DNA from 3 places in the Levilactobacillus yonginensis genome. Region 2 is predicted to be linked to each of the others. Evidence: predicted binding sites of a transcription regulator. Region 2 holds the regulator's gene; each other region holds the start of a gene.

Region 1 (11,994 bases), 150 kb from region 2:
CCCGGATAGTTTTGATAACTTCATCAAGAATCGACAAGGCCTTGATCAACCCTAAAACGATGTGTTGCCGGTCCAGTGCCTTTTGTAGGTCGTACTGGGTCCGCTTAGTAATCACCGTGCGTTGATGCTCTAGGTAGGCTGTCAGAATAGTCTTGAGACCCACGTGTTCTGGCCGTTGGTGGTTGATGGCCACCATGTTGAAGTTGTACGTGATTTGAAGCTCAGTGTTCTTAAACAAGTAGTTCAAGACCCCCTGAGCGTCCGCATCACGTTTGAGTTCAATGGCAATGCGTAACCCTTCACGGTCAGTTTCGTCCCGGACTTCGGCAAGGCCTTCAACCTTTTTGTTTAACCGAATTTCATCGATTTTTTTGACCAGTTGAGCCTTATTGACTTCGTAAGGGATTTCTGTCACCGTAATCTGGCTCTTGTTCCCACGGAGTGGTTCAATCTTCGTCTTGGACCGCACGACGATCCGGCCCCGACCAGTTTCGTAGGCCTTGATGATGCCGTCTTTCCCTTGGATGATCCCGCCAGTTGGAAAGTCTGGTCCCTGAACATACGTCATTAGTTCAGCTAATTCAGCCTTGGGATGACTTAGGAGGTAGACTAAAGCGTCAACAACTTCACCCAAATTGTGCGGTGGAATCTCGGTGGCGTAACCCGCTGAAATCCCAGTGGATCCGTTGACCAATAGGTTGGGGAACCGGGCTGGCAAGACGGTAGGCTCGTACTCAGTATCATCAAAATTGAGGACCATTTCCACGGTATCTTTATCGATGTCACGGAGCATCTCGCCCGCCAGTTTACTGAGGCGGGCTTCCGTATACCGCATGGCAGCTGCGGGATCCCCGTCCATGGACCCGTTGTTCCCGTGCATTTCGACGAGGGGTTCCCGAACCTTCCAGTCCTGGCTCATTCGTGTCAGAGCTTCATAAATGGAACTGTCACCGTGGGGGTGAAAGTTACCCATGACATTTCCGACAGACTTAGCGGACTTGCGGAATCCCTTGTCGTAGGTATTGCCGTCCTTGTTCATGGCAAACAGAATTCGCCGTTGAACGGGCTTTAAGCCGTCCCGAATATCGGGAAGCGCCCGTTCCTGAATGATTGATTTGGAATAACGACCGAACCGGTCGCCCATAACTTCTTCCAACGTTAGCTCTTGAATTTTTTGTCCTTCACTCACGAATTAATTGCTCCTTTCACCGGAATTTTGATTAATCAGTTGATGAGGTTGATGAGTCATTTTCTAACAAACTCGAGTTGTCTTCCTCTAAGGTAAATTGAACGTTGTTTTCAATCCACTTCCGGCGTGGTTCAACCTTGTCGCCCATCAATGTCGTGACCCGGCGTTCTGCCAAAGCGGCGTCATCGATTTGAACGCGAATCAAGGTCCGGTTATCAGGATCCATGGTCGTTTCCCACAACTGTTCGGCGTCCATTTCCCCTAACCCCTTGAACCGCTGAAGGTTATACCCGTGGTTCTTGATTTGCTTAGTTTTTTCGGCGAGTTCGTCGTTAGTCCAAGCGTACGCAATGTCTTGGTTCTTCCCAGTCCGTTTGATACGGTACAACGGTGGCAAGGCAATGTAGATCCGGCCAGCGTCAATCATCGGCCGCATGTACTTGTAGAAGAACGTCAGCAAAAGAATCTGGATATGGGCACCGTCATCATCGGCATCGGTCATGATGATGACCTTATCGTAGTTGGCGTCCTCAATGTTAAATTCGGCCCCAACACCAGCACCGATTGTGTAGATCATGGTACTGATTTCTTCGTTCTTCATGATGTCGGGTAGTTTGGCCTTCTCGGTGTTCAAGACCTTCCCCCGTAATGGCAGGATGGCTTGGAACTTCCGGTTCCGGCCCTGCTTAGCTGAACCACCGGCGGAATCTCCTTCGACTAAGAATAGTTCGTTCTTGGCTGCGTTCTTAGATTGGGCGGGTGTTAGTTTACCAGAGAGGAGGCGTTCGTGCTTCTTATGCCGCTTCCCATTTCGGCTTTCATCACGCGCCTTGCGAGCAGCTTCACGCGCTTGCCGGGCCTGCGTGGACTTCTTGATCAGCATCTTTCCGAAGTCCCCATTTTCCATGAGGTAGTAGCCAAGTTGTTCGCTGATCACGCTGTCGACGATTGTCCGTGCTTCAGGTGTCCCCAGCTTTTCCTTCGTTTGACCTTCGAATTGTAGGAGGTTTTCGGGCACACGAAGAGAGATGACGGCTGAGAGGCCTTCACGGACATCGGTTCCTTCCAGATTCTTGTCGCGCTCCTTCAGCAGGCCAACCTTGCGGGCGTATTCATTGAACGCTTTGGTCCACCCACTTCGCATACCAGCCTCGTGTGTACCACCGTCCTTGGTCCGGACGTTGTTAACGAAGGAGAGCAGATTTTCGGTGTAGCCATCGTTATACTGAGCAGCGACTTCAACCTCGATACCATCCTTACTGCCATCAAAGTACATGACGTCGCCTAACGTATCTTTGTCTTCGTTAAGGTACCCAACAAACTCTTTGATACCGTCTTCAAAATGGTAGGCTTCTTCACGTTCTTGACCCTCGCGTTCATCAGTCAGGGTAATCTTGACACCTTTTAGTAAGAAAGCAGATTCCCGTAACCGTTCCGCTAAAGTGCCAAAATTATAAACGGTGGTCGTAAAGATCTGACTGTCCGGTTTGAATGTTAGCGTGGTCCCGTTATGAGCCCGAGTGTTGCCTAGCTTTTTCAGGGTACCTTGGGGATGACCCCCGTCTTTAAATTTTTCTTGATACCGTACGCCATCACGGACAATCGTGACCGTAAGTGCGCTGGAGAGGGCGTTGACCACAGAAGCCCCGACCCCGTGAAGTCCCCCAGAGGTCTTATACCCCCCCTGGCCGAATTTCCCACCGGCATGCAGCACGGTAAGAATGACTTCTGGCGTTGGAATTCCTGAGGCGTGCATGCCGACTGGCATACCCCGCCCATGGTCAACGACCGTAATACTATTGTCCTGGTGGATGGTCACGTTGATTTCCTTACCATAGCCAGCCAGAGCTTCATCGACGGCGTTATCTACAATTTCGTAGACCAAGTGATGCAGACCCCGGCCGTCGGTTGACCCGATATACATACCAGGACGTTTACGAACAGCTTCCAATCCCTCCAAAACCTGAATGGAGGAATCGTCATATTTTGGTTTTGCTTTCGCCATGCGTAAATCCCCTTTACTTTTAGTCGTTAAAAATACAAGTTACAGTGCTTCTCTAGTTTACCTCAAAGCGAACATATGTTCAAATGGTTCGTTCAGTGCCGCCCTGATGGTATCCAGTAACTTCATAATCATACCACAGGAAGTTAAAACCGTGCTAGAATTTCAGAGATAATTGGCGTTCCGGTCAAAACATGCTAAAATATAGGACAGCTTAATTTGTGGTGATCAGTGATGGTCCCACCAAACCGGAGCGGAGGAAATACTTGTGAAATTAATTGGCTTACTACTTGTGGCCTACCTCCTGGGTGCCATTCCCAATGGTGTCTGGGTCGGCAAAGCCTTTTTTCAAACGGATATTCGACAGTCTGGATCAGGGAACATCGGGACAACGAATACGTATCGGGTCTTAGGTCCGTATGCTGGAACCGTTGTGATGGTATTGGACATTGCTAAGGGCACGGTTGCAACACTGCTGCCCACCCTCTTCCACGTGACGACCTTCCTCGGAACGGCAACGCCACTCCTGTTTGGCCTCATGGCCGTTCTGGGACATACTGTGTCGGTCTTCGACCACTTCAAGGGTGGCAAGGCGGTGGCCACCTCAGCGGGGATGCTACTGGCTTACAATCCCATCATGTTTGTAATTGCGGCCGGCCTGTGGGTCAGTTTGATCTATTGGACCAGTATGGTCAGCCTTGCCAGCATGATTGCCTTTAGCCTAATTACGTTGATTTCGTTAGGTTTTCAGGACTGGTATTTGACGGGAATTGCGCTGGTTTTGACCATCTTTGTCTTTTATCGTCACCGAACGAACATTACCCGGATCCGTCAGGGAACTGAGTCACTGGTTCCCTTTGGTCATGGCTACCGTAAGCATCGCGCTAAATAGGAACACTGAGGGCTCTCAATGACTTTTGTCGTTGGGAGCCCTTTTTCTTTGAAATGAATTTTTGAACTGCGCTCCGGTGGCCAGGCGGTGGGCCTGCTGTGGGTACGCTTCAGCCAAAATACGGGCTTCTCGCTCACTTTGAAGCCACGAAAGACCCGCGTCTTCAAAGGCGCCCATGACCTAAGCTAGCATAAAGCGCTAGCTAACGTCATTTTCACGGCCGCCCCACCCCCTGGCCACCTCCGCTCAAATTGATGATTTTAACGGAAAATAGGTGCTACCGAACTTAACATGTGTTGTTCAACCACTTAGAGAGTCAGATAACAATATTAATGTGTGAATTAGGCAGCCTAATTTGTCTCCTCCCACTTACCGTTTGTCAGCTATGGGTTGAACCGATGCCGACACAACTTGATGCCTTGAAAGCCCCACGTCTACTACCAACTGCAGTGCAATATAGTTGGTATAAGGCCTCAACGATGATCATGTCAAAACGCAATCAGAGTCGGAGGCGGCCAGGGATGGAGCCAGCCGTGAAAGTGGTATTAGCTGGTGAGTTCTTTGCCAGCTTATACCACGGGCGACTTTTGAGACACGGGGTCTTCGTGGCTCAGAATCGAGCGAGAAGACTGGTGAACTTTCCAGTCTGAAGCGTCCCCACAGCAGGCGGAATCCCTGGCCGCTGGAGCGCAACCAATTAACAATATCGCTACTTACTAATCCTGGATTGCAGCAAACACTTCAGTTTAGAAGTAAGTAATTTGGTAAGCCGCCTGGAAGTTCTCATGGCCAGCCAAATGGTGGATGGCCACCTTGGTTTCTAAATCACCAGTCGCCTGAACGTCGTCAGCTAAGCCCCACCAAGGTTCGAAACAAACGAATGGCGCTTGTTTCGGGTATGGTGACCAGATACCAAGGTACGGTGCGGCCACTGTCAAAGCGACACCGTGGTCGCTATCTGGCGTACTTAACATCACCGTCGTCTCGTGGTTGTCTAACGTCAGAACCTGGGCGTCGTGATCAAATAGGCCGTGATCCAAACTCAGTGGTTGCGTCAAGTCAAGGGGCACACTGTGTTGTGTGTCGCTGTACGGACCGACCAAAGGCACGCGTTGGTAGACCTTCTTCGGTGAAACGGTGACTTGGTAATCCGTAAAGTCTGCCGCTGGGTCACCCAGTGGCACGTTAAAGCCGGGGTGAGCACCCAAGGAGAACGTTAACGTGTCATCTGCTGGATTGGCCACGTCCGCTGAGAACTTCAATTGGTGGTCCACCAGTTCGTAACTGATGGTCAGGATGAAGTCGGCTGGGAACAGGGCCTTCGTTTCGGCATCGGCCTTGAGTTCAAGACTCACGTGCGTCGGATCCTGATCAACGACGGTAAATGTCCGGTCACGAGCGAACCCGTGCTGGGTCATTTGATAGGTTTTGCCGTCGAGACGGTACTGATTATCTTGCAAGCGACCTACGATGGGAAAGAGAATCGGTGCGTGGCGACCCCAGTAGGCTTTATCAGCTTGCCACATATATTCTAAACCGCTCTCATTGTCTTTGACACTCGATAGTTCGGCACCCAATGGGTTGACCTGAACCGTTAAATCTTCGTTGTTAAGCGTTATCATCGAATTCCTCCCAGATTTAAATCATCACTCTCTATGATACCCTACCGCGCCAAAAAGAGCCAAGACAACTGTCCTGGCCCTCGTAATGTTTTATAGGATGTAGCGTGACAGGTCCTTGTTCTGAACGATGTCACCAATCTTGTCGTTAACGTAGTTTTCGGTAATTGTGACGTCACCGGTCCCCATGTCGGGCCCTTCGTAGAGCAGGTCTTCCAAGAGCTTTTCTAGGACCGTCTGTAACCGTCGAGCACCAATGTTTTGGTTCTCATGGTTGAGTTCAAAGGCCAATTCGGCAATCCGTTCGATGGCTTCCATCGTGAACGTCACCTTCACGTTGTCCGTCCCAATCAGGGCAATGTATTGCTTGATCAAGGCGTTGTTCGGTTCAGTTAAGATCCGGACAAAGTCCTGCTTGCTCAGGTCGTTTAGTTCGACCCGAATTGGGAAACGTCCCTGTAATTCAGCAATCAAATCGCTAGGCTTGGATTCAGCGAAGGCACCGGCAGCGATGAACAAAATGTGATCGGTGTCGATGGTCCCGTACTTCGTCTTGACCTGGGTTCCTTCAACGATTGGCAGGATATCGCGTTGGACCCCTTCACGGGAAACGTCGCCACTGTTTTGGCCACTGCCCTTCGTGATCTTGTCAATTTCATCCAGGAAGATGATTCCAGTATTTTCGGCCCGTTTGATGGCATCGTGGTTGATGTCAGCGTTATTGACCAATTTTTCAGATTCTTCAGCGACCAGGATTTCACGCGCTTCGGCCACACTGACCGTCCGCTTGATCCGCTTCTTAGGCATGATTGAACCCAGGGTGTCGTTCAAATCGATTCCCATTTGGCCTAGCATGTTGTTGTCGGTGGCATTGGTTTGTTGGGGATCATCCATTTCGATCTCGACCTGGTGATCTTCCAGCAAGCCCTTGTTCAGTTGATCCGCCAGAGATAACCGTTCGTTGCGGATATCATCGGTGACTTCTTCTTGGTCAGTTGGTGCCGTCGGCGTTTGGCCATTTTGCATCTGGGAGAACATGTTCATCATGTTCGCAAAGTCGTTGTTGTTCTTGTTTTCTTTCTTCTTGGCCGGTGCCAGCAACTTAACTAACCGCTTGTTAGCGGCTTGAACGGCGTCGCTCCGGACATTCTTGAACTGATCTTGCTTCTGCATGCTGACGGAGACTTCGACCAAGTCCCGGACCATGGATTCAACGTCGCGGCCAACGTAGCCGACCTCGGTGAATTTGCTGGCTTCGACCTTGGTGAAGGGTGCGTGCACGATCTTAGCCAACCGGCGAGCAATTTCAGTCTTCCCGACCCCGGTCGGTCCGATCATTAACATGTTCTTAGGTGAAATTTCTTCTTGCATGTCGGCATCGAGTTGCATCCGACGGTAACGGTTGCGTAAGGCAATCGCAATGGCTTTTTTAGCTTCATCCTGACCAATCACGTATTGATCAAGTAAGGCCACGATTTCTTTAGGCGTTTTATTAATAGCGTCCACAGTGATTCCTCCGTTCAATAATTAAAGTTCTTCAGAAATAACGTTTTCGTTGGTAAAGATGTCGATGACCCCAGCAATGTGGATGGCACTTTCGGCAATCTCCTTGGCGCTCATGTCGGTAGCGTGGTGGTGTAACGCCGTGGCTGCGGCCAAGGCAAAGTTCCCACCGGAACCGATGGCCAAGATGTCGTCGTCTGGAGCAATGACTTCACCAGAACCGGAAACCAACAGCATTTCGTCCTTATCCATGACAATCAGTAAAGCTTCCAGCTTTTGGAGTGCTTGGTCGGACCGCCATTGCTTGGCGAGTTCGACAGCTGCTCGTTGCAGGTTCCCACTGTATTCATTTAATTGGCCTTCGAATTTTTCTTCCAGGTTGAAGGCATCGGCAACACTACCGGCGAATCCAACGACGACTTGGTTGTTGTAGATGCGGCGAATCTTGTGTGCGGTCCCCTTCATGATGACCTTTTCTCCCATAGTGACTTGCCCGTCACCCGCCATAGCGTTATGGCCGTTGTGGCGAACAGCACAGATGGTCGTGGCTTCAAATTTTACTGGCATAGTTTCATCGATCTCCTTATGATGGTTTCTTTTGATGTGACTTATCTTCGGTTGCACGGGGGAAAAACTGGCGGTAGTCCCGCTGTAAGTGTTCCCGCGTTACGTGAGTGTAGATCTGCGTCGTGGATAGGCTGCTGTGACCCAGCAGTTCCTGGACCGACCGGAGATCTGCGCCCCGGTTCAAGAGGTGCGTAGCAAATGTGTGCCGCAACATGTGCGGGTGAATGTCCGTCGTCAAACTGCTGCGTTTGATGATTTGGTTAAGCAAATAGGTCACCCCGGCTGTCGTCAGCTGGCCGCCTCGTGAGTTGATAAAGACAAAGGCATGCGTCTGTTGGTTCTTGGCCATCAGAGGGGTTCTGGCCGCTGTAAAGTAGCGTTCCAGGGCGTCGCCGGCGTAGTGGCCGAACGGCACGTAGCGTTCCTTATTCCCTTTCCCGTGAATCAACATCATGCGGTTATCAAAGTCGACGTCAGGCAGCGTCAGGTTGACACATTCACTGACCCGGATGCCGGTGCCGTACAGAACTTCCAGGACTGCCGAATCGCGGGTTGCCAACTGTTCATTCGGATTGGCAGCCGCCGCGGCAAACAAGGCCGTCATTTCCCGTTCATAGAAGAAACGGGGTAAGTGGTTCTGGTGGTGTTTCAACTGAATGTAGGCAAAGGGATCATCGGTTGCTTGCCCGTTGCTCATCAGAAAATTATAAAGTGACCGCAACGTGGACAGCTTCCGGGCAATCGTCGTCCGAGCGTAGTGATGATCATAAAGGTCGCTGAGGTAAACCTCAACATCCAACTGGTCGATCGCCGACCACGGTTTGACGCCCCCGTTGTCTTCGAGAAACTGGTGAAATTCTTCCAGATCCTCGCGGTAGGCCTTCACGGTTTCCGGAGAATACTGTCGCTCACCTTGCAGATACGTAAGAAAGTCTGTGACTGCTTGGTCCACGTGAACACCTCCTGTACTTGTCAATGCTAGCAAATGGCTTAAAAAAACACAACTAACTCATCAGCTGGTTTTCTGCCGGACCAATTTTCTGGCCCCAAAGGCCCGGTACCACGCAATAAAACAGGCTCATCGGCCGCCTCACTACTGTGTGAGGATGACCGATGAACCTGTCGCTAATAAATTTTACTTTTGTGGTGCTTCTTCGTAGTCCCCGTTAGGACAAACGATTTGGCTACCGCCACGAATCTTCTTGGCAACCAAATAGTGGCCGTCCTTAGGGCAATCGCGGCCGATTGGCTTGTCCCATGAGACGAAGTCACAGTCGGGATAGCGTGAACAACCGTAGAAGATCCGGTTCTTCTTGGACTTCCGCTCGATGACCTCACCCTTATGACAAACGGGACAGGTCACACCGATTTCCTTCACGATTGGCTTCGTGTTCCGACAATCGGGGAAGCGTGAGCAGGCGTAGAACTTACCGTAGCGGCCCATCTTGATGACCATTGGTGCGCCACAGATGTCACAGTCAAAGCCGGCGGGTTCGTCACGGATCTGAATCTTTTCGATAGCGTCTTCCGCGTGAGCGACTTCCGTTGAGAATGGTTGATAGAAGCTATCAATGACCTTGACCCAGTCCTGCTTACCTTCTTCAATCCCATCCAACTCATGTTCTAAGTTAGCAGTGAAGTCAACGTTGACTACGTCTGGGAAGTAGTCGTTGATGATGCCATCAACGATTTCACCTAATTCAGTCGGTTCAAAGCGCCGACCGACTAACTTAACGTAGTAGCGGCGTTGAATCGTATCAAGAGTTGGCGCGTAGGTCGATGGCCGGCCCACACCGTTTTCTTCCAGCGCCTTGATCAGGTTAGCTTCGGAATACCGTGCAGGTGGCTGGGTAAAGTGTTGGGCCGGATCAGTCTTGGCCAACTTGACTACGTCGCCGATCTCAAGGTCGGGCAACAGGTTATCCTTTTCCTTACCGTCCTTGTAGATCTTCAAGAACCCTTCGAACTTCATCTTGGAGCCGTTGGACCGGAAAGTCACGCCGTTTTGTTCCAGCGTCACGGCCATGGTATCCATGATGGCGTTCGTCATTTGGCTGGCCACAAACCGGTTCCAAATAAGTTGGTAGAGCCGGAATTGGTCCTTGTTCAACCGTTCCTTCAGACTAGCTGGGGTTCGGAAAACAGAGGTTGGTCGAATGGCTTCATGGGCATCTTGGGCCCCTTCAGGCAGCTTTCCCTTGATGGGCTTCGTTGCAGCGTATTCGGCCCCATATTTTTCGTGAATGAACGTAGAGGCTTCGTGCTTGGCAATGCTAGAGATCCGAGTGGAGTCGGTCCGCATATAGGTGATTAGCCCCTGCGTACCTTCCTTGCCCAGGTTGATCCCTTCGTAAAGCTGTTGCGCAGCCATCATGGTCTTCCGTGTTCTGAAGTTTAACTTACGGTTAGCATCCTGTTGCATAGAACTCGTGGTGAATGGTGGTTGGGGTGAACGTTTCCGTTCCTTACGAACCACGTTGGTGATGTCAAAGTCACCCTTTTTATCGAGTTTGTTCAGGATGTCTTGTACGGCGGCGTTATCTTTCAGGCCAGCCTTCTTACCATTCAGGCCGTAGAAGCTGGCACCAAACGTGTGCCGGGCCTTCTTGAAGTCTGCGTCGATGGTCCAGTATTCTTCGGGGATGAAGGCTTTGATTTCCTTTTCCCGTTGAATGATCAGGGACAGCGCAATCGATTGAACCCGACCGGCACTTAGCCCCTTCTTGACCTTTTTCCAAAGTAATGGTGAGATGGAATATCCCACCAAACGATCAAGGATTCGCCGCGCCTGTTGGGCGTTTACCAGGTCCATGTCAATGGTCCGGGGCGTCTTGAAGGCTTCCTTGACGGCGTCCTTGGTAATTTCATTAAACGTGACCCGGTTCTTGTCTTTTACGTCCAGGTTTAGGACGTGAGCCAAGTGCCAGGCAATGGATTCCCCTTCACGGTCAGGGTCAGATGCGAGGTAGACAGCTTTGGCCTTTTTGGCCTCGGACCGTAAGCCCTTGATCACATCACCCTTACCACGAATGGAGATGTAGTGCGGATCGTAGTCGTTTTCGGTATCGACCCCCATCGAACTCTTAGGCAGATCCCGCACGTGACCTAGACTAGGCATGACCTTGTAAGTCCGCCCTAAATATTTTTCAATCGTCTTGGCCTTCGCCGGGGATTCTACGATAACTAATTTTTTTTGCGGCTTGCGCCGTTTCTTTGTCGTTGTTTTAGTCTTTGTTTTCGTCGGCAAAACACATTACTCCCTCGAATGATAGGTGTAAACCCCGCTCTACCGGGATTCAGTGACCGTATCGATTTGGTTCTAAGTCGAACTAAAAGTTCGCTAATTTTTTCACTAGTAATCCCACACATGATATTTCAAGTCGGGGGCGCTTGTCAACTAAAAAATTCTTCTATTATATGTTCGGGATTCAAGATTGGTTTTGCTCCCGCTAAAATTAATTCGTTGGTTCCCACCGAATTGGGATTGTCGACGGCCCCCGGAACAGCGAGGACGTTGCGGTTCTCCTGGAGGCCGATATTGGCCGTGATCAGACTGCCCGAATGATGCGCTGCCTCGACCACCAGTACGCTCTGCGCTAGCCCCGCGATGATGCGGTTGCGTTCGGGAAAGTGATGGCGAGCCCCTGCCGTCCCCCAAGGATACTCGGATAGGACCAAGTGGTCGCGAACTAGCAAGTCCATGAGGTCGCGGTTAGCAGCCGGATAGCATTTGTCGAGGCCGGTCCCAATCACGGCAATGGTGTGACCCCGGTGGGCTAAAGCCACTTGATGTGCTAAGGTGTCGACCCCTTGAGCCAGACCCGAGACCAGGCAGAGTCGATGTTCCACCACTGGCGGTAGTAACATTCTCATGGCCCGTAATGCATACGGTGTGGGCTGCCGCGAACCGACGACGGCCAACTGAGGTCCCTGAAAGAAGCGGACGTCCCCAAGAAAGTACAGGACAACTGGTGGATTAAATGTTTCTTTAAGCTGGACGGGATACGCTGCGTCCACGATGGTCAGGCACCCAGTGTGCTTCAGGTTTTCAGTGACCTGCCGGTTGAGTTCCACGGTGAATAGACTAGTCTTAAGTTGCTGAGAACGCTGAGCGGTGAGCGTTAAGTCTGCGAGCATGCTGGTGAGCTCAGTGGGACCAATATCGGCCAATTCAGGGTGCCGTTCCACCCACCGCCAGCAGGCCAGTGCCGTGCGGGAACCG
Region 2 (11,994 bases):
GGTGGACCGTAAATCACGGTACTTATTGTCTCAACGAGTTTCCAAAGTAAACGCCAAGAACGTCACGCAAGCTATGATTGACCTACTGCATACTGTGACGCCCAAACGAGTTCGTACGCTTACGCCGGATCGTGGAACTGAATTCGCAGGATACCGCGAAGTTAGTCAAGAACTTGGTATTCCAGTCTATTTCCCAGATCCACATGCGCCCCAGCAACGGGGAACCAATGAGAATACCAATGGCCTTATTCGTGAGTACTTCCCCAAGGGAACCGATTTAGATCAGCTCACTGACCAAGATATTTATCAGTTCGTTGAAGTGCTAAATAACCGACCGCGCAAGATTTTAGGCTGGAAGAGTCCATCTGAAGTTTTCTTTGGGACAAAGTTACACTTGATTTGACAATTCGTCGTAGCGCAATCTATATGAATGGCTACCTAAATTAATATCTTTAGAATAGATCTGAATCTTGCTATCGGGAAGTTTCCCGGTGGTGACCCATTTGGGATTCCAAGTCCCTCTGGTGACTGAAGGGGTGGTTTTATGCCTGGTTGACGCATTTACTGACATACTGGTGAAAGTGCTAAGTGAGGAAACAGTAAATAGGGTAAGCAGCAATGAGGTTGACCTGTTCATAATAGTGTTTCTCCGAAAATTCTATAATTTTTTGGGACTGTGACTAAGTAGCGCTTAAGGGGTCATTTGACTTATCGTGCCAGTGGGACCGCGTACATGATGTTAGCTGGATTGATCACAATTGGTTTGTCATTCCAAGTTGTAGCAACCAACACGTCGGTTCGTTCGTTAGAAACCGATTTAATGGTCAAATGTTTTTCGGTACTCAGCAGATGTAGAGCAATTTGGTCATGTTCAGCAGCAAGGTTAATAATTTCGACGACTAATGGATTTTCAGTCATAAGATTTCCTCCAAATAATTGCGCTACTCGATAGTCAAGTAGCAAGATAGGTAAATGATACCATATACGCTGGTATTTGAGGTGGTCCTTTATGATGGGGCAGTTTTCTGTGAATAGGAAGTGAAACCAATGGGTAATCCGGTTATGGCATGATATGGTTTAGAATGCACTGGTTAGGGCTAGAAAGCTGGTCAATAATTACGACATCGCTTTCATAGTCAAATAAATGATGCAGATTCCCTATGCCGGTTTGGCGCCACATGCTAGACTCAAAAAAGTAGGAGGGAACGTACATGAAAAAATACAGTCAATGGATGATTGGACTTGCCGTTATTTTGGGTATTTTCAACATAACCGATACTAATGCTCATGCCAGTCACAATTATTCGGTTCGTCGGTCAAATTCAGTAAAACTGGTGTGGCGCAAGTCAATGGGAAAACATACCCTGATGACTAAAAGTGGGACCCTCTATTCGAAGCACCTCGGTGCCAAGCGTTCGTACGGTCATGCGTTGACCAATCACGCAGTCGTTACCAATAGTCATGAGAAGTTATATCGTAAGGCCAAGAAGAGCTCGGCGGTCTATTATCATGTGACTAGTGTAGATGGCCGATACTCCGGATGGATTTGGCGGGGGTACCTTACCAAGAAATCAGGAGACGGTCAGTCAAATGTTCAAACTGTCACGTCTAAACCCGTCTCAACGAATTTTATCGTACCTAAAAATTCTAAAGATCATAATTACCGGGATAGTCAGAAGTTCACGAAATTAGTTACCGAACAGATGCAACGAGACGGTTATCGTCAAAGTCAGAACTTATCAGCGATTTACACGGCCGCTTTGTCAGATCTTGACGATTGGACTGGCACATTAACAAAGTCAATCTTGACTAGTGGGTTTGGGGAAGAGGCAGGACCGCTCGAATTACAGCCGAAAGATTTACACTTTATTTATTCAGCGACTGACGGAAAGGTTGGTAGTGATACAGCAACACCAATGCTTGATAGCTGGAACCAACCAGTAATTGAAAGTGTATTACATACTTCTGGTTTCAACTCGAATACGGGGGAGACCGGCACTTTAGTCAATGATTTGGCTAAGTATTTGGAAAAAGCACTCAATACGCATCATTCCAAGAATTTCTATTTGGTTGCCGCAATTGGTTATCCGGGAAGTCTAATGGACGCCGGTTGGCCCGACACTTCAGGATTTGGAATCAGTTTCCATTTTCTATACAGTAGGGTAGCAGATGGCAAGTGATAGGAGTTATTCCAAAAAAGCCTTCAAGCTAGGGTGAATCCTAACCTGAAGGCAATGGTAGTCATAAAATTTTAAACGCTTAACTTATTTATAGAGGCTGATACTGGTACTCTTTTTGACATGCTTGAAGTTAGAAACTTCAATATGGTGTTTTGAAACCCGCTTGATGTACAAGTTGCCACGCTTTTTAGAATAGATTGGCTCATAACCGTTGATCTTGTAGACATGGTGGCCTACATACTTAAATTTAGTATTATTCAAATACGTGGGGTCATTGGCTTGAAAATGGTAATAATTTTTGCCAATTTTAGCCTTGCTATGGAAAACTTTATCGTGATGAGCGCGCCAAGTACCTCTGAGTTTCTTGGCCATGCCCCAATGCCAAGTTGATGCATTAGCTTGAGTCAGGGGTAAAGCAGGTAATGCTAGTGATAAACCAACAATTGCCAATGTGATTGGTTTCGTAATGCTTTTCATTATGTAATTTCTCCTTCGGAAATGCCAGCTTTTAAGGACTTCAGCATTTGGTCCAAGTGCATTCATGAAAATTCCAATAAAAATAGCCCGCCTACGCAGTGTTATGATCCCTCTGTGGTTGTCAGATGAAATAATATAATTCATCTGACAATGACGGAGGGATTTTTTGTATGCCAAGAGCCAAGTTTAGTGCCATGGAGAAGCTGGCATTGATTAACGAATTTGAGGCTTCGGGACTATCAAGTACAGCCTTTGGAAAAGCAAATGGTTTAGGTGAGCATACGGTGGCTCAGTGGCTAGATCGATACCACCGTGATGGCCTTGATGGACTGAGGGAAGCCAAGAAAAATCATCACTACAGTAGTGCCTTCAAACTACAGGTTATCTATGCCTTTTTGAACGGTGAAGGTTCCGCACAGGAACTAGCTATGAAGTATGGTTTACGTTCATTTTCCCAAGTAATGACTTGGGTTTCCAAGTATAATAGGGACAAAACTGTGACGGCGTCGCCGTCAAGAAAGCAGGTCCCGAAAATGAGTCGAAAAACCACGTGGGAAGAGCGTATTGAAGTCGTTGAATTCATTACCAAACACAAGCACTCATATAGCGAAGCGGCCGAACATTATCAAGTCTCCTATCAGCAGGCTCGTTCATGGGTTATGAAGGCTAAAGATGGCGGATATGAGGTTCTAAGAGACAACCGTGGGCGCCGTAAGGCACAAAAAGAAGTGACCGACCTAGACAAAGCGAATCTACGGATTCGACAATTGGAAGGTCAGGTCGCCGACATGAAACTACTGGAAGAATTTGTAAAAAAATATCAGGAACTTCAGCGCAAGGGGTGAAACAACAACATCGACTGGCATATCGGGCAATCAGCGAGGTCAGTCAAGGGAAACACGGTGCCATCACAAAATTATTGTCATACGTCGGCGTGAGCCGGCAAGCCTACAATAAGTTCCTCCACCGTCAAGAAACGGTCTGGGGCGCTCAAGAAAAGCTACTAGAAGAACGCATCACATATTGGTTTAAACAACATCATCAAGCAATCGGTGCTGGTAAGATTTTATCAAACCTGAACCGAGACGAGCAGATCACCTTTGACGTTACCATTAAGCGAGTCAAACGCATTATGGGTAACCTAGGGATTCGATGCCAGATTCGGGTCAAGAAGCATCATAGAATCAAGGAACAAGAACAGTACATGCAAGATAATCTTTTGAACCAAAATTTTACGGCCACCGCCCCTAATCAGGTTTGGCTGTCCGATTCAACTGAATTATCTTACGGCGTTAATGGGCAGTTCAAAATGCGGTTGAGCGGCGTTTTGGACCTTTACGGACGGGTCTTGATTGCCTCTAACTTAAGTAAAACAGAAACAGCAGATGCCGAAATCGAAGTATTTCGGCGGGCTTTTGAGTACGCTGGTGACGTCAATCCGGTAGTTCATACTGACCGCGGATCGGCTTATACGTCCAAACAATTCAATAACTTTCTGGTCCCCTACGAAGTCACACGCAGTATGTCACGACCGGGTACGCCTTGCGATAACGCGCCAATGGAACGTTGGTGGAATGAGTTCAAGACGCATTGGATGGATCGTCATCCAATGCCCAAAACCTACGAAGAATTTGAAGCGCTGGTAAAGGAAGGAATCCACTACTTCAATCACCTAGATCGCTCACCAGCAAGAAACGACCTCACCCCGGTAGAATACCGGAGTGAGGCCGCTTAGAGACAACATAAAATTATATTATTTCATATGACAACTTGACAGGGACTAGTACACAGGCTATTACCGATCATTTATTTCTTGTTACTACTTTGTTTGTGAGCAGCTACTGCCAGTTCTGGGAACCAGATAGCAATTTCGTGGTGGGCGTTTTCACGACTGTCAGAGGTATGGATAATATTTCGCAAAATGCCATCTGGGTACTCGTGAGCAAAGTCACCGCGAATTGTTCCTGGTTGGGCATCATTTGACCGGGTCTTACCGGCCAAGTGATGGACCGCTTTGACAACATCAGTCCCAGTTACGATGATTGCAACAAGTGGTCCTTCCTTCATGTAGGTTTCAATTTCATGGAAGTAGGGTTTTTCAACCTGCTCTCGATAATGTTGTCTTAGTTGTTCGTCAGTTGCACTGACAACCTTTAATGCAGAAATCTGGAATCGTTTACGTTCGAACCGAGAAATAATTTCACCAATATGACCTTCGGCAACGCCGTCGGGTTTAACTAATACTAAAGTCTTTTCAGAATTTGCCATGGTAGAAACCTCCTTGATTTTAGAACAACTCACAATTGCTCAGTATCTAACAAGTTGTTACTCTAAATTGTAGAAGAAGCGGGGTCTGCCGTCAACTAAGTTCTATAAAAAAAGCGCTAATCATAAAAAAATAATTAGCGCAGCGATATTTAAACGGGGTCTCCCATGATCATCCAGAGAATTAAATAGACAATTAAGCCGGGAAATACTGGTGTGATGGTTAAAACGACAAAAAGTAACCGAGCAACACCGACGTTCCAATCGAAATGTTCAGCTAAGCCGCCAATAACTCCTGCAAATACTTGGTTTGAACGGGAGCGATGAATGTTCTTCATACGAATACCTCCTTAGATTAGGACTGGAAATCAATCCGATTGAAGAAGTCAACGTGGACGTCATCATCTGTGATTTCAAGTTTAGTGATACTCCCGTTAATAGTCGGAATACCTTCATCCAATTCTGGTGCGTATCGATCAACGATTGAACGAATTGTCATTCCGTGAGAGACCACTAAGACTGATTCGCCGTCTTTGGTGTTGGCACGGAGCTTATCAAAGCCACGGTCAAGTCGTTTCCAGAACATAGCGTCGTCTTCAGCGTCTTCGTACAGGTCAGCCTTCCGAATCAGGTCCCGGGCCCGTTCAAGCCCGTACTTACCTAGGATATCGGATTCGGAGGTCAAGTTGACCTGGGCACCGACGAATTGCCACATCTGATTGCCGTCATTACCTTCGAAATAGCCAAAGCATTGTTCCCGAAATTCAGGGTACTGGTAGGAAACGAGGTTGACGTTGTCTTGGTTTTGCCGTAAGGCTATCCGAGATGTCTCAATGGTCCGACCCGAATCACTGCTGTAGGCAGCTGCGAGTTTGATGTTGCTGAGTTGTTTCCCCGCACGAACCGCATCCGCGCGGCCCTTTTCAGTCAGTGGTGAGTCAACCCAACCTTGAACCTTATTGTAATGATTCAGCATGGTTTGACCGTGACGAACAAAATAAGCGGTAAACTTTTTCATAAATGAATGCCCCTTTTCGTTGACTCCATTATTGTTACGTCTTTAGTATAGCAAGCTCAATGAAAGAACGCGACGGTTTTACTCGATAAATTAAGGCCGGAAACAATTCCGGGTGATTTCAACAGTCATTTTTCTTAATGCGTGCTACAGTAAAGGGCAATAGGAGATGATGCGTATGAGTACGGAAAATAGTTATCGGTATACGGGAGAGCGGTCGGTGGACCTCTCTCAGCTGGCAACTAAGGCTAGTCGCGTTCCTGAGACCAGCGTCATCAACAACGCTATAGAGGCTAACGTAGCCGCGTTGAGTGACCTACAAAGTCGGCTTTACTCCCAACAACAGGCAGGGGTCATCATTATTTTACAGGGGATGGATACGGCTGGTAAGGACGGTCTTATTCGACACGTGTTTAGCGGATTAAATCCCGCGGGAACTAGTGTAGTGAGTTTTAAGCAACCGACCCATCTTCAATTGGATCATGATTTCCTGTGGCGAATAAATCAGGAATTGCCAAGGCGAGGAGAAATTCGGGTATTTAACCGCTCGCAATATGAAGATGTCCTAATTAGTCGGGTTCATCCGGAAATCATTCTGGGTCAGAATCTCCCAGGAATTACAAAATTAGCGGATGTTGATGACCGGTTCTTTGCAAAACGATATGGTGACTTGCGCAATTACGAAAAGTATTTGCGTCACCAAGGGTTTGTGACGATTAAATTCTTTCTCCATCTATCTAAGGAGGAACAGACCAAGCGGTTTGAACGACGAATCGAAATTCCTAGCAAAAATTGGAAGTTCTCGCCAAGTGATATGACCGAGCGAACGTTTTGGCAGGACTATCAAATTGCCTATACCAAGATGCTGGAACATACGTCTACCAAGAAGCAACCTTGGTACCTAATTCCGGCTGATGACAAGGCAGTGGCCCGACTAATTGTTTCCAATATTTTAGTTGAACGGTTGCGTGAGTTAGATCCAAGTTATCCGGTTGTGAGTGCAGCAGAACAAGAAAAGCTTAAAACTATCTTGAGGCAGCTCAAAGAAGGAGAGTTGTGATATACAATTTGTCAGCAAATAGTCAAAAGATGGCAATTTGATTCAGTACTGTTGTATATAGCAATTGTCTCAAATTTGCTCTCACTAGTCATAAAATGGTACAGTAGTTTCATTAATTAGTGAGGATTTAGCCTCAAGGAGGAAGTACAACATGACGGTGACGGTTGGTATTGATAAAATAGGATTTTATACGCCAGGAATGTATCTGGATATGACTGATTTAGCCCACGCTCGGCATGATGATCCTAATAAATACTTGATTGGGATTGGTCAGTCCAAACAGGCAGTGATCCCACCAACCCAGGACGTTGTGACGATGGCCGCAAACGCTGCTAGTCAGTTTATGACACCGGCAATTAAATCAGATATTGCCATGGTATTGTTTGGAACTGAATCCGGTATCGATAATTCCAAGGCGACTGCCGTTTATTTAGCGCACCTCTTGGATTTGCCACAAACGACCCGGGCGGTGGAAATTAAACAAGCCTGCTATGGTGCCACGGCAGGGCTACAACTTGCGGCGGATTATGTTCGCGTCCATCCCAACGCCAAAGTATTGGTTGTGGGTGCTGACATTGCGCGATATGGGTTGCGAACGGCCGGTGAGGTCACGCAAGGTGGCGGTGCAGTGGCATTCTTAGTGACGGCTAATCCGCAAATCCTAGCGCTCGATGCAGTCAGCAGTTATCACACCGAAGACGTGATGGATTTTTGGCGACCGGTTTATCGGACAGAAGCCCTAGTCGATGGTAAGTATTCAACGAACGTTTACTTAGACTTCTTTAAGACGGTGTGGGCGGACTATCAACAACAAACGTCCCGCAAGATTGCCGATTTTGATGCGTTTGTTTTCCATATTCCGTTTACCAAGATGGGTCGCAAGGGGTTGCGGCAAATTTTGCCAGAGGCCACGCCAGGCCATCAAGCGGAGCTGACTGCAGCGTTTGAGGCGAGTCAGGAAGATAATCGCAACGTTGGGAATCTTTATACTGGGTCTTTGTACCTAAGCTTTCTTTCACTTCTTCGGCACGGAAACTTAAGCGCTGGCCAGCAAATTGGGTTCTTTAGCTATGGTTCCGGTGCGGAGGGTGAATTCTTTAGTGGTCGAGTACAACCTGATTATCAGCAGGGTTACGACGAATCAGCTATTAGCCAACTGTTGGCCAAACGGCGACGGGTTTCCGTGGCTGAATATGAAGAAATCTTTAATCAACGACTTGATACCACTGGTAGGGATCAGCGATTGGCACTTGGTGAGGAATCAGCCAAATACTATTTAGCCGGCCGCTTAAATGAGCAACGGCAATATAGAGTTCAAAAATAAAAGGGCGCCAATCCGGCGTCCTTTTGCATTTATTCAAATTCATTCTTGGTAACGTAGCCATCTTTGAAGACAAGCACGGGTGATTGTCCTTTCAGACCAAGGGTCAGAGAGTAACCCTTACCCAGTGCTTTTTCTAAGGACTGGCTGGTTTGCGTGAAGTTGCTGACAAATTTAGGCCACTTAGCTTGCTTAGCCTGACTGGGGTCCTTCTCCAGGGCCTTGATAGTTTTGACAAGGTCCGAATTCGAAATGGTTAAGACGTACGTTTTAGTTTTTTGATTAAACGTAACTGGTCCTAGTTTATGCAATGACTTATTGAGTTGCTTTCGAACGGTCTCTTCGTTTTGGGACTGACTGGTTGTACTATTGGATGAAGTGAAGGGGTGGCTAGAGGCTAGGCTAGCACTCTTACTGGAACTTTCCGTATTCGTAGACTGGTGATTACTCGACCAGTAGGGTAGCTTCCAAATCGAGACACCCGTTAAGACAACAGCAATTGTCAAAACAATGGCAGCCCCAATTGGTGAATCATGGTGCTGGATAGCCGTGGCCATTGAGAAAATAGCAATGACTGCTAAAAAAATACCAAAAATAACAAAACCAAGAATCATAGGTGAATCCCCCCAAGTTACGTGTCTTAAGCTAAGTATAGCATGAAATAATTATTGTTTGAATGGTTGCCTGGTCATTTGTGAAAAGTCGAATAATAAGGTGAGTAATCTTTTCTTTTTCGAATAATGTGAATTATAACCGAATATTAATTTTAAATAGGTCGCCAAGCGTTAACTTTTCCAGTATAATAGGGCTATTCGAGAGAGAAATGAGGAGATTAGTGTGACTAACGTATATTTAGCAGGACCATTCTTTGATGACGAACAGATTGCCCGCATCGAACGGGTGGAAAAAGCCTTAGCAGCTAACCCAGCCGTAGCGAATGTCTTCAGCCCTCGGTTGAGTGAGATTCCTGGGCTAACCATGGGAACCCCTGAATGGGCCACACAGACCTTTGAAATGGATGTTCATCAAATTGACCAGGCCGACGTTGTCGTTGCTTTGGTGGATTTTGTGGGGGACCAGGTAGACTCAGGAACGGCTTTTGAAATTGGATATGCCTTCCACAGCAAGAAACCCGTCGTAATTTTACATGAGAAGGATACAATTCTGAATCTGATGATTGCCGAAGGGTTACACGCCTACTTACGAGAGGCAGGTTCTTTAGCCACGTACGATTTCTCCACGCTTCCGGAGAGTCACTATTCAGGAAAAGTGATTTAAGAACGTCATTGAGTTGATAGCCTAAATTAAAAATGAGGCCGAGATATTATCTCGACCTCATTTACTTTACAGAAGATTAATGAACGTCGTCGCGGAAAAGCCCAACAACTCGGCCCAAGATGCTAACGTGATTTAAGATAATTGGCGCCATTGTGTCATTTTCGGGTTGTAACCGGAAATGATCAGCTTCTTTAAAGAACCGTTTGCAGGTTGCTTCATTATCTTCAGTCATGGCAATGACAATGTCGCCATTGTCGGCTGACTGTTGGCGACGAACAATCACTTGATCACCATTTAAAATACCAATGTTGATCATACTTTCGCCACGGATCGTCAACATAAACAACTGATCATCATCATTTTCAAATTCTGGAGGAACTGGGAAGTAGTCAGTAGCTTCCTGAACAGCCAGAATTGGCTCGCCAGCTGTAACCGTTCCTAGAACGGGAATCTTAGTCTGTTGTTCGTGAACGCCCAGTTCTTCCAAACCAGCTGCTGTGACTTCCAAAGCCCGGGGTTTCGTCGGATCTTTAGTCAAGAGCCCCTTCTTTTCCAGACGGGCAATGTGACCATGGACCGTAGAGGTTGAAGAGAGAGCTACGGCTTCACCAATTTCGCGGACGGTTGGTGGATATCCTTTTTCATTGACCCGTTCCCAGATGAAACGAAGAACGGCCATTTGTTTGCTTTCTGATGCTTTACTCATCTTTACTGCCACCTCGTTCGTCATTCGATTTATAGTTTAGTTAGAGTGTAGCATAGGTAGCGAACATTTTCAAACAGATGTTCGGTTAAACCAGTTGAAATCTGAAAATAACCCTGATATGATAGGTCATGGCTTGAAAACAAGTGGTACGACCCGCTACAATGGGTCAAGTAAATAAAGGAGGTTTGTTCATGGCAGAACCAACGATGGACACCTTATTAGTCCGGATTAATGAACTCGCCCACAAAGCGAAAGGCGAAGGGCTCACGCCTGCTGAAACGGCAGAACGGGCCAAGTTACGTAAACAGTATCTTAAACTGTTTAGAGCAAGCTTCAAGAGCCAGGTTGAAATGATGCAGGTCTATAACGACCAAGGCGAAGAAGTGACCCCTGAAAAGGTTCGAGAAGTTCAACGGAAAAAGGGTCTGCGGGACGATTAATTAGGAAAGCGACTCCCAATTAGGGATTCGCTCTTTTAATTTGCGTTAAATTTGTGTAAAATTATGTATTGAATGACGTTTCGAAGAAGGAGGGGAATCGATTTGCACACTTGGATATGGATCTTAATCCTCATCGTGGTCGCTTTGGCCAGTGCTGCCGCAGGTTTCTACGGCGCCCGTAAGTACATGGAAAACTACTTGAAGAAGAATCCACCGATCAACGAAGATCAATTACGAGCAATGATGTTACAAATGGGACAAAAGCCTTCACAACGTAAGTTACATCAAATGATGAATGCGATGCAGCAAAACGCAAACAAAAAGTAAGGGCTGCTTTACTTCTTAGACTCATCACCGTTTCCAGCGGGGTGAGTCTTTTTTGTTGTATTTTATGAAAATATCTGTAAACTATATTAGTCTGTGCTATATTTTAATCATATTCTAATTTTTTAAGGAGGGATGTTCGTGAGTATTTTTAAGAAACTTGCCTGGTACTTTCGCCTAGAATGGCGTCGTTACCTGATGGGCGTGCTCGGCTTATTATTAACGGCCATTATTGCAATTGTCCCCCCCAGAATCATCGGGAACATGGTGGACGGCATTCACGGGCAGACCATGACGGGCCGGCTACTCATGATCGATTTACTGTGGGTCACGCTCGCAGCACTCGCCCAGTACGGTACCCGGTACATTTGGCGAAATGCCATTTGGGGTGGTGCTGCCCGACTTGAGCAATTGCTGCGGGATCGGCTATTCGCCCACTTCATGAAGATGGACCGGGTCTTTTACCAGAAGTATCGGACCGGGGATCTCATGGCGCACGCAACGAACGACTTGGAGGCTATTCAACGGGTTGCTGGTGGGGGGATTCTGCAGTTTGCGGATGCCATCATCACTGGTGGGACCACGTTGATTGCCATGATGACCTTGATCGACTGGCGGCTGACCTTGCTAGCCATTGTTCCATTTCCATTCTTAGCTCTGATTTCGTGGTACCTGGGTCAAAAGATTCATCGGGCCTTTGGTGCTTCGCAAGCAGCCTTTTCCCGGTTGAACAACAAAGCGCAAGAGAGCATTAGTGGCATCAAGGTCATCAAGGCCTTGGGTCAGGAGGATGCCGACGTGGCTGATTTTGACTCTCAGGTTGATCGTACCATTCAGATCAATCGCCGCGTCAATCGACTAGATTCACTATTTGATCCTGCCATTACGCTGGTGATTTCATTGTCCTACGTGGCAACTATTGTTTTGG
Region 3 (8,460 bases), 170 kb from region 2:
CTGCATTACCAAATTCGTTTATGATTGGGCAGGACGACTTACCCAATACCTGGACGGCTCATTTCGATCCAAATATTCGGTTCGACTTGGCCTTCGTCTTCCGGAAGGGTAAGGCAGAGATCCCCCGCATTAGTCACTTCTTGGCGCAGTTTGACCGGTACTTGCATACCGACGATTACATTTCTCGCCTCAAACAACTTCGGAACCAATAACCTAAAAATATTATTTGTTAAAGGAGTTCTATCTAATGAGTAAAGCATTAATTTTCGGTCACCAAAATCCAGATACGGACGCAATCGTTGCCGCTAAGGCTTACGCCTACTTCCAAACCCAAAAGGGACTGGATGTTGAAGCCGTTGCCTTGGGCGAACCTAACATGGAAACTAATTTCGTGTTAAATCACTTCGACGAACCAGCGCCACGGGTCATCAAAACTGCTTCTAACGAAGTTGACCACGTTATGTTAGTTGACCACAACGAGGCCCAGCAAAGTGTTGAAGACATCGACAAGGTGACGGTTACCCACGTCGTTGACCATCACCGTATCGCCAACTTTGAAACAAAGTTGCCTTTGTACTACCGGGCAGAACCCGTTGGCTGTGTCAGCACGATTTTGACCGAAATGTTCGACGAAGAAAAAATCGAAATTCCAGCTAAGTTAGCTGGTTTGATGCTTTCCGCTATCATTTCAGATACGTTGTTATTACAATCCCCAACGACGACTGACAAGGACCGCGAAGCAGTTCGTGCCTTGGCTGAAATTGCTGACGTGGATGTTCAAAGCTACGGTATCGAAATGTTAAAGGCTGGGACTAACCTGGCAGCCAAGTCTGACAAAGAACTCATCGATGGTGACGCTAAATCATTCGACATGGGTGGTAAGAGCGTACGGATCGGCCAAATCAACACGGTCGACTTAGACGACGTTTTGTCCCGTCAAGCTGGTTTGGAAAAGGAAATGCAAGCTGAAATGGCCGCTGACGGCTACGACTTGTTCATTACCTTGGCTACCAACGTCTTGAACAGCGACTCAGAACTCATCGTTGCCGGTGAACCTAAGAGTGCTGTTGAAACAGCCTTTAACACCAAGCTGGAGAACAACCGGGCTAGCTTACCAGGCGTTGTTTCCCGGAAGAAGCAAGTGGTACCACCACTGACTGCTGCCTTCGAAGGCTAATTTAAGATAATTTACGATCTAACGAACACCTCTCGCCAGTTTTTAACCGGTCGGAGGTGTTTTTTTTACCCGCCTAAAATAAGATTCGCTATAATACGGGTCGATGGTAGTCGTTAGGCATCTCCTTCAAGGGAGAGGGAAATATGCATGACAAAAAACTGGTACCGGGGAATTTTTACCGCAGTTATCGCTGTTGGTCTGTTACTCACTCAGGTCGGGAATATTGTTGCTCTGGCAACGACTGCCACACCATTTGGTCCGGAACGCTTCGCGAGTGACCACGCCACGTACGTGATTAACACCAAGTCCGCTTATTACCGGCGAATCTGGGAAGGCGCCATCGCTGCTTGGAATAAGACCGGCGCGTTTCATTTCAAACAAAGTTCAGCGGCCCACGCCCAAATTCAATTGTCGACGGCTTCGCAGTCTCAATCTGTATCAATGGGTCAAGATGTTGGGTTGACTGATTTCTGGTCTAGAAATGACTACTTGAAGTCTGTAAAGTCGACCTTAAACGGCCAGCTATTGCAGGAATACGGCTATTCACGTTCAGACGATTTACACGTAGCTGAACACGAATTAGGCCACACGATGGGCTTAGGTCACAACCCATCCAGAAAGAGTGTCATGTACTACCGCAACCGCGATGAGGGAATCCAGAAAGTGGATATCCAAGCCGTTAAGCTCCGTTACAAGTTACCGGCTGGCGAAGCAAGTTAGGACTTTAGAACGTTACCATGGGGGCCGAGCTCTCAATGGTAACGTTTTTTTAATCAAATTAGTTGTAATTTTGACAAACAAGCTTAAACTAGGAATAAGCTTATTAGTTGTGCACAATTGATTGGAGGAATCTGAATGGCATCTCAAGAGAATCAGGCAGATTTAAAGAAACGACTGACGGCTGAACAATTCGCCGTTACCCAGCACGCGGCCACAGAGGCGGCGTTCACTGGTGAGTACGATCAATTTTACGAACCTGGTATCTACGTCGACGTAGTGAGTGGTCAACCATTGTTTAGCTCCACCGATAAGTATGACGCTGGTTGCGGTTGGCCATCCTTTACCAAACCGATCGACGCGGCCAACGTCAAAGAAAACACGGATCACTCGTTCGGTATGGTGCGACAAGAAGTCCGAAGTACCGACGCCGCATCCCATCTCGGGCACGTCTTCAACGACGGTCCCACAGAGGCCGGTGGTCTCCGCTACTGTATCAACTCCGCAGCGCTGAAGTTTATTCCAGCCAGTGAGTTAGAATCTAAAGGTTATCATGATTTTGAGCAACTCTTTAACTAAACAGGAAGGGTGAGTCGATGAGTCAACTTGAAACAGCTATTTTTGCTGGCGGATGTTTTTGGTGCATGGTCCAACCGTTTGATACACAACCAGGCATTGAATCCGTTATCTCCGGCTATACTGGTGGGCATACCGTTAATCCAACCTACGCTGAGGTTGCGAGCCACACCACCGGCCATACCGAAGCTGTTAAGATTACATTCGATCCGGCCATCATCAGTTACGCGCAACTGGTTGAAATTTATTGGCGACAAACTGATCCCACGGACGCCAGCGGTCAGTTCCAAGACCGTGGTGACAGCTACCGCCCAGTTATCTACGTTAATAGTCCTGAGCAGCGTCGGGTAGCAGCAGCTTCTAAGACGCGCTTGGCAGCCAGTGAACGCTTCGATGATCCGATTGTCACGACGATTGAGGATGCACAGCCGTTTTATCCCGCTGAGGAGGAACATCAGGACTTCTACAAACGTAATCCATTTCGTTATCAGATTGAAGAAATGGGTGGTCGCCAAGACTTTATCCAAAATAAATGGCGTTAATACCCATTCTGTATGCTACAATTATGGGTAAAGGATGGTGTTTGTAGTGGGATATGTACGTCATTTACGGCAACAAGTTGGTCAGGAACCCTTAATTGTGGTTGGTTCCGCAGCGGTCGTTTGTCGTCAGCAGCAACTCTTGTTGATCAAACGCACAGATAATTTGCTTTGGGGACTGCCAGCCGGGTCCAAGGAACTCAATGAAAGTGTTGAGGACACGGCACGGCGTGAATTACGGGAGGAAGCTGGCTTAATCGCAACTGATGCCAAACTCATGACGGTCGCCAGTGGTTCAGGCATGCAATACACGTATCCAAACGGCGATCCGATTGATTCAGTCACAGTTGTCTATGCGTTAACGGTGACTGGTGAAGCACAGCCGGATAACGTCGAGACTAGCTCAGCCAAATTTTTTGACCTGCAGCGGTTACCAGAAAATCTAACGCCACTGACGAAACAAATCCTACGAGAGCTCACACTAATCAAATAACGTAAAACTAATCAGCAAATTGAGACGTTGTAAGTTAGCGTTTCAATTTGCTGATTTTTTCTTGCTAATTAAGGTTGATGAGTCTGAGACTAGCTTTTGGGTCTACTTTCGATAATATATATTATGTAAAGTAGAATAAATTTTCGATTTATAATTGAAGAATGACCATTCCCTTTCTTTTACATGTGTTGTTATTTTTTTGCAACGTTACTTATATACTTGCTGCTAAAAAACATAGCAGCTAAGTTGCACAGCAAGTTACTGACGACATCCGTGTGTCGACTGATTATGATGCTCAGAAAATTGTTTGAGTCACCGCTGACTGAGCTTATCCATCGACTTACCGATGTAATCGTCTGTTTGTAGCCAAATTAGTTTAATTTCGATTAAGCGCTACGGTCTGTCAGCAAACCTATTTATCGGTTAAAATCAGCCAAAACTGGCAATTTACAGGCGCATTCTCCGTTAATTTCATGGTCAGGTCTCCGTCTAAAGTCTGAACGTGTGCTTAGAATCAACGTCCAAAATCACGTTTTGACAGTCGCACCCAGCAGCACTTGGTTCTGTGCCATTTCTGTCGGTTCTTAAGCCAAAGTACCAGACACATACGGACTACCAAACAATAATCAAAAACTTACTAGCTGACCAGCTCAGTGATGGCAGTTGCTGAGCTGGTCAGCTAGAGTTTCCAAATAGTTTGACAGATCCGATTGCTAACGTTGGCATCAACGACTGGTTAGCTGGGATTTTGTTAAACGCCGTCCGAGTTGATGTTTAGGTGCTATTTTTCTTGAATATGATACAACATGCGTGACGTGTTATGTGCCTAAATACTGTTGCTACAGTGATTATAGCTTGATAATTACTGATTTCATCCAACATGCTTAAGTAGCTTAAACGCCCGACAACTGCTACTGTACCAGTATTTAGCAAGATTTGAACGTACCGTAAATAACACTATTCTTCAACCAATATAAGCTTGTAGCTCAAACACCGAAGAACGCCTATATAACAGGCATTACGTCCATTTTTTACTCCAGCATGCTAACTGACCCTACAGGTCATACCGGTACTATTCAGGTCACTACTTTCATTAAAACAAATATTTTAAAGATAGTAGTCGCTAAAAATAAGGCGGGGGGCTTGCTAATTTGGTCATTCACCGGTATCATATAGCATATGAGAACATATGTTTGGAGGCCACTTCTATGGAGAAACAACATTACTTAAAATTAATTAGCGAAGAGTTGGCCACTGCACCTTGGTACGTCCAGGAATACTACCAAGCCAAAGCGACAGTGCCCCTGTCTCCAGCCACCCTCTATCAGTACCTAACCGAATACCGCCGCTTCTTCAACTGGCTGATCAGTGAAGATTTGACGCCGGCCGGCCACCCTGCTGACATTGATATTCAGGTGCTGGCCACCTTAAAGAAGGAAACCGTTGAGCTATACAAGTCTGCCCTGTTGAATCAAACTAAGCTCACAGGTGCCCCTGGTAGTCGAACCCATCCAACCATCAACCGCTCATTAAACGCCCTCTCATCGCTCTTCAAGTACCTAACGGAAGACACCGAAGACGAGCACGGTGAAGCTTACTTCGACCGTAACGTGATGCACAAGATTGCTCTGGTACGAACCAGTGAGACCTACGCGACACGGGCTGCCAACCTGAAAACCAAACTCATGCTGGGCGACACGGATCATGATTATCTGGCCTTTATCGATGAAAAATATGACGATCTATTGTCGCCGGCTAAGAAACGGTATTTTCACCGGGATAAACAGCGGGACCTGGCCATCAACGCCCTGCTGTTAGGTAGTGGCTTGCGTGTCTCTGAGGCCGCCAATGCTGACTTGCGCCATCTGAACCTGAAGACGGGCACGATTGGCGTGGTCCGTAAGGGTGGTCAACGGGATACGGTGCCGATTGCGCCATGGACGTTGACCTACATTCAAGACTACGTCGACCACCGAACGGCAATTTATCACGCTACCAACGGTGACCGGGCCCTATTTCTCAGTAGCTATCGCGGCCAAGCATCGCGCATGCAGGCCAATTCCATGGAAAAAATGGTGGCCAAGTATTCCTCTGCGTTTAAGGTCCGTATCACACCGCACAAGCTCCGTCACACGTTAGCCTCAAAACTCTACCTGGCCACCAAGAACGAACAGCTCGTGGCCACTCAGTTAGGACAGAACTCAACCAGTGCGACCGGACTGTACACCCATATCATTGATGAGGAACAGCGACATGGGCTGGAGAAAATGTAATTATCAACCAGTAAAAACAGCTGACGAATTTGAAGAGCCAGACTTCCTGGAAACGGAAATCTGGCTCTTGTTGACTTCATTCTGAACATCACCGATATAGAGAGTAAGGCAACTTTACCTTACTGTAAAATCTTTGCAAGCTGCTGATACTGACTGATCATCCATTCAGCATAATCTTTATTTGCAGGCAGGGTCTCTGTAACTGGGAGTACTGGTATCTTATTCTTCTTAGACATGTCCACTAGATTATTGACCAACTTACTATCCACCTGTTCATTAAAGACAAAGAAGGCTATTTTGTGTTTCTTTAACCCATCTTGCATCTTTGAAATTGTCTTTGGCGCTGGATCACTTTGGTTTTCAACTGCCATTTCAAAACTCTGATTGGCAACCTTGAATCCGAGTGCGTTAACGGCATAATCAAAAACTGGTTCGCTGACGTAAACCTGCTTCTGAGTCATCTTAAGATTCATTTTCTTAATTCTTTGAATCTCCTTGTTAATTCCAGATAGTGACTTGATGTACTTCTCCGCATTTTTTTCAAAGTAGGTCTTATTTTCTGGCTGTTTCTTGGCAAATTGTTTTGCTAGTGCCTTCGCTAAAATTGGCATGGTTGATGGCCGGTACCACAAGCGCGGGTTATCGCCACCCTCTTTGCCGAGTGAATCATTGCCGACTTTGATATAAGTACCATCGCCACCATCCGCAAGCTTGTTCATCCACGCATCATAGCCCACACCGTTTGCAACTACCACATCAGCACCATAAACCTTCTAGCAACACTTGGCGTTGGTTCATAGTCATGCGAATCCATTATGCCAAGCTGATTGGTATCCCAGCAGTTGGTGGTTTAATCAAGTTTTACTGATAAGAACTTTCAAAAATCAAAACACCCACAAAACTTTACTAATTAGGATAGGATGCCACAAAATGACTAACTCCGCATGATCTCACGGTGTTAGTCATTTTTCTGTGCGCTTAGTTTACGAGTTTCCTATTAAATTGAAAACACATTCTACTTGTCATTTTCTTCTACTCAGCTTGATGACCAACTGAGTCGTGTTAAGCTCAAGCTTACGTTAATTAGTCAATTGGTAGCTTGCATCAACGAGTTTCTTCAAAGCTTCTTTTGATGGTAACTGGCTAATATCCAGGGTGATCCAGTGTTGCTTTGTAAAGTGCTGCCCTGGCAAGATATATGGCATCGTATCAACGAGTTCATCAATGTTTCCGGGGTTGCATTTCAAATCAAGGTACAAAGCGCCATCTTTCTCATAGGCGAGCCCAAATATTTTCTTGCTGGCCGCGTGTCGTAACGCGTCAAACACAATCCGATTGCGGCGCCCCGGGGCGTTAAACGGCTCATCAACACTAACCTTCTTGCCCTCGCTACTGAATGCAATGAGGGCCTCTTTTGACATTTCCATAAGTATGCCTCCTCTTCACTAATGCAATGGTGTTATGTAGTCTAAGATATTAGTGCTTTACTAGATCTTCACAACCCCTAGTTCCGTAGAAAATGAATCAGCAGGCGGTCTACTCGCACATTATCATGTAGCTTACTGTGTTGAGCACCTTGTCCCGTGATTTTCTGTTCCTGGTAGGACTTGGCCCGGCCAGCAACCAAGTACCGCAATGACTGGGATGAAGCGTTACTGACGGAACCATCAGAATGAGAGCCATCATCCTTATCGCCATAGATATTCAGTACCGAAATTTGGTTCCTCGGATAAGTCTGCCGGAGTGGTAACAGAGCCTGGTACTCCGGCTGCATCTTCTCAGGCTGCCCATTGGAACGCAACTTCATCCGGTTAGGTTCATCATTCATTCCCAAAATGCCGTTAAAGTGACCGGCAATGTCGACCTGCTTTTGTAGTTTAGGTAGATTGGCCTGATTCTGCCGTAAATAATACATAATAGCCATATTACCCATCGAATGACCCACGACGTTGAACTTTTTAGTCTGATAAGTTTGTTGTAGCTTAACAACCGTTGCCTTGGCCCACCGACCCCATTGCTCAGGACTTGAGTTCCGACTATCCTGATAATCGACCTCGACAATGGGATGATAGTCGCCCGTACGAAACTGGCCAGACAGGGTGACCTTTCCTCGTTTCGAAACGGTGGCCCGCACGATTGTCTTCGTCAACCCGGCATTTACGAGTGCATGGGCCATCTGATTTTCAGCACGGTAACTACTCCCCCAACCGTGGAAAAATAGCGTTGGTTCATATTTACTAGGATTCGGTAGTTTGGCTGCAGTTGAATGACCGCCACTCACCCCACAGGCCGACAGTCCTAACAACAGTAAACTGATTCCCAAAAATTCAATCCACCTTTTTTTCATGTGATTTCTCCCCCTATAGTTAACTAAACTTGATAGCCTAAGTATAAGCCTTTAAGTTAGCTCGAAGGAAAGCTTTATTTTCAAAGCTAACGAAAGCATAGGGGACTTAGCCAGGCGTCTAAAAATATGGCCAACAAAAAAGCTCACCGATAACTTCAGTGAGCTTGATTTCGTTAAGCCTCTAACATCGTGACAAACCGGTGATTCCAAATACCCTCAAAAAAGGCAATGGTCTGGTCAGCCGTCATGAATTTATTATCCACGGTAGTCGTTAATCCCCGTGTCATTTGTAAGTCGTAACCAATACCATGGGCAACTTTAGTCGTGGTATCCACGCA

Evidence for each region. The regulator LexA, encoded in region 2, represses DNA repair genes until DNA is damaged. The targets are predictions, from matches to a motif close to CNAACANNTGTTNG.
Region 1: the regulator LexA is predicted to act here: its motif matches at 3,263-3,276, upstream of parE (DNA topoisomerase IV subunit B).
Region 3: the regulator LexA is predicted to act here: its motif matches at 4,685-4,698, upstream of xerS (tyrosine recombinase XerS).

The regions. Positions count from the first base shown of each region.
Region 1 covers NZ_OZ061549.1:480,096-492,089, reverse strand. The annotation lists gene parC (DNA topoisomerase IV subunit A) at 1-1,189, opposite strand, end outside; gene parE (DNA topoisomerase IV subunit B) at 1,221-3,194, opposite strand; gene plsY (glycerol-3-phosphate 1-O-acyltransferase PlsY) at 3,460-4,083, shown strand; gene AB3Y94_RS02370 (aldose 1-epimerase family protein) at 4,830-5,705, opposite strand; gene hslU (ATP-dependent protease ATPase subunit HslU) at 5,796-7,208, opposite strand; gene hslV (HslVU peptidase proteolytic subunit) at 7,230-7,772, opposite strand; gene xerC (tyrosine recombinase XerC) at 7,789-8,724, opposite strand; gene topA (type I DNA topoisomerase) at 8,908-11,019, opposite strand; gene dprA (DNA-processing protein DprA) at 11,166-11,994, opposite strand, start outside.
Region 2 covers NZ_OZ061549.1:327,123-339,116, forward strand. The annotation lists gene AB3Y94_RS01620 (IS30 family transposase) at 1-403, shown strand, start outside; gene AB3Y94_RS01625 (hypothetical protein) at 709-918, opposite strand; gene AB3Y94_RS01630 (hypothetical protein) at 1,212-2,180, shown strand; gene AB3Y94_RS01635 (hypothetical protein) at 2,265-2,657, opposite strand; gene AB3Y94_RS01640 (helix-turn-helix domain-containing protein) at 2,828-3,502, shown strand; gene AB3Y94_RS01645 (IS3 family transposase) at 3,499-4,392, shown strand; gene ndk (nucleoside-diphosphate kinase) at 4,464-4,925, opposite strand; gene AB3Y94_RS01655 (PspC domain-containing protein) at 5,075-5,260, opposite strand; gene AB3Y94_RS01660 (histidine phosphatase family protein) at 5,278-5,940, opposite strand; gene AB3Y94_RS01665 (PPK2 family polyphosphate kinase) at 6,116-6,997, shown strand; gene AB3Y94_RS01670 (hydroxymethylglutaryl-CoA synthase) at 7,149-8,321, shown strand; gene AB3Y94_RS01675 (hypothetical protein) at 8,351-8,932, opposite strand; gene AB3Y94_RS01680 (nucleoside 2-deoxyribosyltransferase) at 9,156-9,596, shown strand; gene lexA (transcriptional repressor LexA) at 9,673-10,302, opposite strand; gene AB3Y94_RS01690 (DUF896 domain-containing protein) at 10,494-10,742, shown strand; gene AB3Y94_RS01695 (YneF family protein) at 10,845-11,069, shown strand; gene AB3Y94_RS01700 (ABC transporter ATP-binding protein) at 11,208-11,994, shown strand, end outside.
Region 3 covers NZ_OZ061549.1:494,233-502,692, forward strand. The annotation lists gene AB3Y94_RS02390 (LysR family transcriptional regulator) at 1-212, shown strand, start outside; gene AB3Y94_RS02395 (manganese-dependent inorganic pyrophosphatase) at 248-1,177, shown strand; gene AB3Y94_RS02400 (matrixin family metalloprotease) at 1,325-1,897, shown strand; gene msrB (peptide-methionine (R)-S-oxide reductase MsrB) at 2,033-2,473, shown strand; gene msrA (peptide-methionine (S)-S-oxide reductase MsrA) at 2,491-3,012, shown strand; gene AB3Y94_RS02415 (NUDIX hydrolase) at 3,059-3,502, shown strand; gene xerS (tyrosine recombinase XerS) at 4,711-5,775, shown strand; partial or broken gene AB3Y94_RS02425 (zinc ABC transporter substrate-binding protein) at 5,895-6,533, opposite strand; gene AB3Y94_RS02430 (MmcQ/YjbR family DNA-binding protein) at 6,855-7,202, opposite strand; gene AB3Y94_RS02435 (alpha/beta hydrolase) at 7,280-8,122, opposite strand; gene AB3Y94_RS02440 (cysteine hydrolase family protein) at 8,296-8,460, opposite strand, start outside.